DNA from 2 places in the Mesorhizobium sp. YL-MeA3-2017 genome. Region 2 is predicted to be linked to the other one. Evidence: riboswitches for the same ligand, from Rfam matches in the RefSeq annotation. Region 2 holds a riboswitch; the other holds the start of a gene.

Region 1 (3,554 bases), 240 kb from region 2:
AGGCGGCAAGCGGCAAGGTCCAGATGCCGAGCCGGTCGCCGAAGACGGTGATGACCGAAACCGCGCCGGCGGCCGCGCCTGACGACAGGCCGAACAGGAACGGGTCGGCCAGATCGTTGCGCGTCACCGTCTGCAACAGCGCGCCGACGACGCCGAGGCCAGCGCCGACGCAGATGGCGAGGATCGCCCTCGGCAATCTCAAGTCGACGACGATCTTCTCGACCGGCACCGAAACGGCGGCCGCGTCGAGGCCGACGGCGCGCGCAAGTGCCGCGATCACGTCTCCCAACGGAATGACCGTCGAGCCATAGGCGATCGACAGCAGCGCCAGCAGGACAATCAGTGCCGCGCCAATACCGATCGCCGCGCCGTAGGACCTCGTCACGTTCAGAAAGCCTCCGGGTGCATGGCCTTGGCGATCTTGTCGATGGCTTCGATGTTGGCCGGCCCGGGCGTCAGCTCCGCATAACGAAGGGCGACGAAGCGGTTGTTCTTGACCGCGTCCGTTTCCTTCATGGCCGGGTGGCTTTTAAGAAAATCAATCAGCTTCCGGTAGCCGGCCGCATCCTGGTAGTCGAGCAGGACCAGGAATTCCGGGTTCCTGGCGGCGACCGTCTCCCAGTCGGTGTTGCCCCAGCTGGTCTGCATGTCAGCCATGATGTTGGTGCCGCCGGCGGCCTCGATCATCGCGGTCGGAATGGCGAATTTGCCGGCGGTGAAAGGCTTGTCCTCGCCGGAATCGTAGAGGAAGACGCGCGTGCCGCTGCGGTTGCCGACCTTGGCGGTGATAGTGCCAAGCCTTTCCTTCCAGCCGGCGACCAGGGCGTTCGCCTTCTCTTCCTTGCCGAAAATCTTGCCGAGTTTCTCGACGTCGCCAAACAACAGGTCCATCGACGCCGCCGGGCGGTTCTTGTCGACGTGGATACAGCTTTCGGTGAGAAGCAGCGTCTTGATGCCGTGCGGGGCCAGCGTATCAGGCGTCACCTCGCCGCCGGGCTTCATGCCGTAATACCAGCCGGCGAAGAAGAAATCGGGCTCGACCGCGAGCAGGTTTTCCAGCGTCGGATACTTCGGCGCGAGTTCCGGGATCGCGCCCTGGGCGGCCTTGAACGCGGCATCGACCTTGTACCAGCCGGTGATGCCGGTCAGGCCGACGATCTCGGGCTGCAGCCCCAGCGCGAAGGCCATTTCAGACATGTTGAGATCGTTGATGACCGCGCGCTTGGGCGGCGCGTCGAAAGTCAGCGGAACGCCGCAATTGTCGACGGTGACCGGGAAGGCAAAAGCCGCCGATGCAAACAGCGAGAGGGCAAGACCAAGCGCAAGACGTTTCATGGGAACTCCGTTGGGATTGTTCAGCGGGAAAGGCGGATCGGAACGTCGAAGACCGTCAGTTCGCGGTCCCGTTCTTCCGGATGGGGGAACCGCAACACGTCGATCGAAAAGACCTCGCGCACCAGAGCGGGCGTCAGCGTCTCGACCGGCGAGCCGAGCGCGCGCAACCGCGCCTTGTCCATGACGGCGACATGGGTGGCAAAGGGCGCGACCAGCGGCAGGTCGTGCAAGACGGTGACGACGGCGATGCCCAGCCTGGCAACGAATTCGAGCAATTCGCCGCGCGCGCGGGGGTCGAGGTGATTGGTCGGCTCGTCGAGGAACAGCACGGTCGGCCGCTGCGCGATGGCGCGGGCAAGCTGGGCGCGCTGGCGCTCGCCGCCGGAGAGTGAGCCCATGGCGCGCGCTTGCAGCGGCAGCAGGCCGGTCTGACCAAGCGCATCGACAACGATGTCGCGCTCGTCCGCCTGGCCATGCAGGCTGGCATGCGGGATGCGACCGAGCCCGACATAGTCGAGGACGGACAGGCGTGGGTCCGGCTGGTCGGACTGGCCGACGACGGCGATCCTGCGCGCCCGCTCGGCCATCGACAGCCGGTCGAGCCGTTGGCCCTCGAGGCTGACCGTGCCCCGGCTCGGGCGCAGCATGCCGCACAGCATGCGCAAAAGCGTCGTCTTGCCGGCGCCGTTGGGGCCGATGATGGCGAGCCTTTCACCGGCTGCCAGGTCGATGCCGACTTCCTCGACGAGGCTGACGCCGGTTTCAGGCCGGTAACAAAGGCCGCGGGCCTGAAGAACCGGCCCGTTCATGGCAGAACGTCCGATGCGACGCGTGAGGTGCGTGGCGAGACCGACGCGGCCGCCGCGCGGCATACGCGTTTGCGTCGAAGAGCAGCAATACCTTCCACCGATCTCTCTTTCGATCAGGCGCGGAAGGATGGCCGGGATGACGGCAGACGCCGCCCTCTAAGCTTCCTCCCGGCACACCCCGTCCGGTCAACTCGTTGCGATGGCAGGTCTCCTGGCTCGCGGGTCTCGGCTCGGTCCTGCCTTCCCGGCCTGTCGGCCAGTGGCGTATTTCGGACTTTGCTACCGCTTACAGTTGCGGGGGCAGCCATGGCCTCGGCCCGAAGAGCCTCACCATGTTCCCTTTTCACCCCGGACCTTTCGATTCGGGGAACCATCGTCGGGCACCCTATTGGGGCGGCCGCCGCGTGGCAATGGCCATTCATGCTCGCCCGCGGAGCCGGCGGCGGGCCGATCGCCGGGCGGCGTATAACGAACGCGCGGGCGGTGGCAGTCGCAGTCGATATGGCTCCGGGCGGTGAACAGTTTGCGCAGCGAAGCGATGATCATGCCGCCTGCCCTTCCCAGTTCGGGAACGGATCGGACATGTCGCGCCACAGCTCCGGCGCGAAGACCGGACAATCGACGAGGCAGGCATCGAGCTCGGCCCGGATATGGACCTCGTTCATGGGATTGCAGCCGATGAAGACCAGTTCCTGGCGGCGGTCGCCCCACATTGGATCGAGATAGGGCAGCATGGCGTCCCGCCATTCATTGCTGTCGGGCCAGCGGTTGCGGGGAACTGCGGCCCACCACAGGCCGCGCCTGCCGGTTTTGACCAGCGCGCCGGCCTGGCTCAGTTCGCCGACATGGCTTGGCCGCGTCGCCAGCCAGAAAAAACCCTTGGCGCGCACCACGCCCGGCCACGGCCGGCTGACGAATGCCTTCAGCTTCATTGGATCGAAGGGGCGGCGCTCGCGATAGACAAAGGAGCGGATGCCGTATTCCTCGGTCTCGGGCATGTGGTCCTTGAAGCCGTTCAGCTCCTTGAACCAGAGCGGGTGCTGTTCGGCGCGTTCGAAATCGAAGCGGCCGGTGTCGAGCACCTTGCCGAGCGGGACGCGGCCGAAATCCGCCTCGATCAGTTCGGCCTCGGGGTTGAGCGCACGGACGATCTTGCGCGCCAGTTCGCGATCGGGCGCGGCGCAGGCCGAGACCTTGTTGAGCACGACGACATCGGCGAATTCGATCTGCTCGACCAGCAGATCGACCAGAGCGCGCTCGTCGGATGCGCCGAGCGAAGCGCCGCGATCGCGCAGGAAGTCGGCGGAGGAATAGTCTCGCAACAGGTTTGCCGCGTCGACCACGGTGACCATGGTGTCGAGGCGGCAGACGTCGGACAGGCTGGCGCCCGTCTCGTCGCGGAATTCGAAG
Region 2 (3,554 bases):
CCGGCCGAGATGATGACGAGATCCGGCGCGAAGGCGTCGATCGCCGGCAAGACACGGGTGCGGAACGCCTCCCGGAAGACATCGCTGCCGGTGGCTGGCGCCAGCGGCGCGTTGACGATGTTGCCGGCACCGGTCTCGTTCTTGGCGCCGGTGCCAGGGAAAAGCGGCATCTGATGCGTCGAACAGTAGAGCACCGAGGGATCGTCCCAGAAAATGTCCTGGGTGCCGTTGCCGTGGTGCACGTCCCAGTCGACGATGGCGACACGCTCGACGCCATGCTTTTCCTGCGCGTGACGCGCGGCAATCGCGGCAGTGTTGAACAGGCAGAAGCCCATGGCGGTGGTCTTTTCGGCATGGTGGCCGGGCGGCCGCGCCGCCACGAAGACATTGTCGGCATCGCCGGCGAAGACATCGTCCACCGCCGCATTGGCAGCGCCGATCGCGGTCAGCGCAGCCTGCCAGGTCTTCGGGCTGGCAGTGGTGTCGGTGTCGATCTGGGCAAGGCCGGTCGCGGGGATCGCCTTGCGCACGCGTTCGACGAAATCCCTCGGATGGCAATAGAGGATGGTCGCCTCGTCGCCCAATGGCGCCTCGCGCCGGTCGAGCGCGGCGAAAGCCTCGTCGTCGAGCACACGCTCGATGGCGCGCAGCCGGTCCGGCCGCTCCGGGTGGCCGGGCGGCGTGATGTGCTCCAGAAAGATCGGATGCGAATAAAGGCGGGTCGTCATCGCCCTATCTTATCAGCAATGGTCGTGATGGCCACGCGACAAGCGGCATGGCGCTGGGGAAAATGCCCGGCGCGTCATTTGGCGTCGGCTTCCCGGCTGTTCTTACGCCGGCAATGCGCTAAGATGACATCGCTGCCAGGTGCCCGCTGCGAGGCGGGAGAATCGGGAACACGGTGAAAATCCGTGGCGTGCCCAGCGCTGTATGGGGGACCGCTCGGCAAAGGCCACTGTTTTTCGGAACGGGAAGGCGCCGCAAGCGGGACGAACCCAAGCCAGAAGACCGGCCGGGCAGGAATGGTCATCCGCATGGACGGGCGGATGGTATGGTTCCGATCGCAAGGGAAACGCGATGCACGCCGTCCGCACTCCAGCCTCCCCCGACAATTCGTTCGAGGATTTCGAACGCGACGCCGTCTACCGCGCCATCTTCACGCGCCGCGACGTGCGCAGCCATTTCCGCCCAGACCCCATCGACGACGCCGTGCTGGCGCGGCTTCTGACGGCCGCGCATCACGCACCCTCGGTCGGCTTCATGCAGCCCTGGAACTTCGTCGTTGTCCGCGACATGGGCCGGCGCGAGGCGGTGCGCGACCTGTTCCTCGCGGCGCGCAACGAGGAACTGCCACACATCGCCGGGGAGCGGCAGGCGCTCTACCGCAAGCTCAAGCTGGAAGGCATCTGCGAAAGCGCGCTGAACCTCTGCATCACCTGCGACCGGCGCCGCAGCGAGGGCTCGCCGCTCGGCCGCTGGCACAATCCGCAGATGGATCTCTTCAGCACGGTCTGCGCCGTGCAGAATTTCTGGCTGGCGGCGCGGGCGGAAGGCATCGGCGTGGGCTGGGTCAGCATTCTCGATGCCGACGCGCTCAAGCGCCTGCTCGACATTCCCGAGCCGGTCGTGCCCATCGCCTATCTCTGCGTCGGCCATGTCCGCGAGTTCGCCGCGCGGCCGGACCTGGAGCACAGCGGCTGGGCCTCGCGGCTGCCGCTGGCCGACCTCATCATGAGCGAGACCTATGCCGGCGCCGGCGAGGAGGCGCTGAAGGCCGCCTGCGTTGCACCCGGCGCGGACCGGTAACCGTCAGGCAGCCTGATTGTCGCGCACGCGCAGCCCTTCCAGAAGCGCGCGAAAGGATTTGACCGCCTTCTTCGACGTCTCATGCGGATCGTCGGCGTTGGCGATCCACTGTGCGGCGTAAAGCGAGGCGCCGCTGACGATGCGCGCCATCGCCTCCGGGTCGATGTCGCCGACCACGCCCTCCTCCTTCAGCGCGGTGAGGTTGCCGGTTATCGAGGTGATACAGGCATTGGCATTGGGCCATTGCGACGGGTCGCCGAGGATTGCCGGACCGTCGCGCAGCACGATGCGCTGGATTTCCGGCTCCAGCGCCATTTCGATATAGCCGACATTCTCATCGACGAAGCGCTGCCAGCGGTCCGTCGCCCGGGCCGAGATGACGCACAGCCGCTCGTTCATCTCCGCGTCGAGCTCGGCGATGACGGCCTCCAGCAATCCCTTCTTGTCGCCGAAGTGATGATAGAGCGCGCCGCGGGTCAGCCCCGCCTCGGCGGTGAAGTCGTCCATCGAGGCGTTGGCGTAACCGACGGTGGCGAAGGCGCGCCGCGCCGCCGCGATCAGCTTGGCGCGCGTCTCGGCGATCATTTCGCTGCGAGGTTTGTGCGCGGTCCTCATCTGGTCGTTCCTTTTCACATACGTCGCGTATATTTTTTCACATACGCACCGCATATTAATTGACATACGCAACGTATGCAATTATCTCATTCGCATACGCCACGTATGTATGTGGCACCCCTTCGAAAATCCAGGAGTGCTCCGATGCACAATCCTTACAGCGAAATCTTCCGAACCCCGGGAACCAAGGGTTTTGCGGCCGCGGCCTTCATCGCCCGCCTGCCCATCGCCATGGCGCCCATCGGCATCGTCGCCATGCTGTCGCAGACGCGCGGCGAATATTGGCTGGCCGGCGGCGTTTCCGCCACCTTCGCCTTCACCAACGCCTTCCTGGCGCCGCAGATATCGCGGCTGGTCGACCGCATGGGCCAGACCGCCGTCGCGGTGCCGACGACGATCGTCTCGATCATCGCCTTCGCAGCACTTCTCGTCGCCACCAACCAGGACTGGCCGGCCTGGACGCTGTTCGTCTCGGCCTTCCTGGCCGCCGCCATGCCCAGCGTGCCGGCCATGGTGCGGGCGCGCTGGACCGAAATCTTCCGCGACCGGCCTGAGCTCAACACCGCCTTCGCCTTCGAATCGGCGGCGGATGAGCTCGTCTACATTGCCGGCGCCTCGCTGTCGGTCGGCCTCTCCGTCGCCCTGTTCCCGGAAGCCGGCATGCTGGCCAGCACATTGTTCCTCGCCTTCGGCATGACGGCCTTCATCCTGCAGCGCGCCAGCGAGCCGAAGGTTAGGCCGCTCGAACATGGCAGCGGCGGCTCGGCCATCGCGCTCTGGCCGGTGCGCATCGTCACCTTCGCCCTCATCTTCGTCGGCGCGATCTTCGCCACCGCCGAGGTGAGTTCGGTGGCCATCACCAAGGAACTCGGCCAACCGGGTGCTGCCAGCCTCGTCATCGGCGTCTATGCGCTGGGCTCCTTCGCCGTCGGCCTGATCGTCGGCGCGCTCAACCTGCAGGCGCCGAAGCAACGCCTGCTCGCCATTTCGCTCGCCATCATCAGCCTGACCACGTTGCCGCTGCTGGTCGCCAACACCGTGCCGCTGCTGGCAATCGCCATCTTCTTCAGCGGCGTGGCGATCTCGCCCACCTTCATCATGGCCTTCGGCATCATCGAACGCCGCGTGCCAGA

What was found. Region 2 has a riboswitch for cobalamin ahead of bluB (5,6-dimethylbenzimidazole synthase). Riboswitches for the same ligand answer to the same signal wherever they lie in the genome.
Region 1: another riboswitch for cobalamin. It lies ahead of QFZ88_RS22825 (ABC transporter ATP-binding protein); the one in region 2 lies ahead of bluB (5,6-dimethylbenzimidazole synthase).

What each region holds. Positions count from the first base shown of each region.
Region 1 is NZ_JAUSVH010000001.1:4,857,163-4,860,716, reverse strand. It holds gene QFZ88_RS22835 (FecCD family ABC transporter permease) at 1-385, opposite strand, end outside; gene QFZ88_RS22830 (ABC transporter substrate-binding protein) at 388-1,335, opposite strand; gene QFZ88_RS22825 (ABC transporter ATP-binding protein) at 1,356-2,144, opposite strand; cobalamin riboswitch at 2,328-2,534, opposite strand; gene zigA (zinc metallochaperone GTPase ZigA) at 2,687-3,554, opposite strand, start outside.
Region 2 is NZ_JAUSVH010000001.1:4,614,512-4,618,065, reverse strand. It holds gene QFZ88_RS21760 (histone deacetylase family protein) at 1-728, opposite strand, end outside; cobalamin riboswitch at 849-1,032, shown strand; gene bluB (5,6-dimethylbenzimidazole synthase) at 1,078-1,806, shown strand; gene QFZ88_RS21750 (TetR/AcrR family transcriptional regulator) at 1,810-2,421, opposite strand; gene QFZ88_RS21745 (MFS transporter) at 2,566-3,554, shown strand, end outside.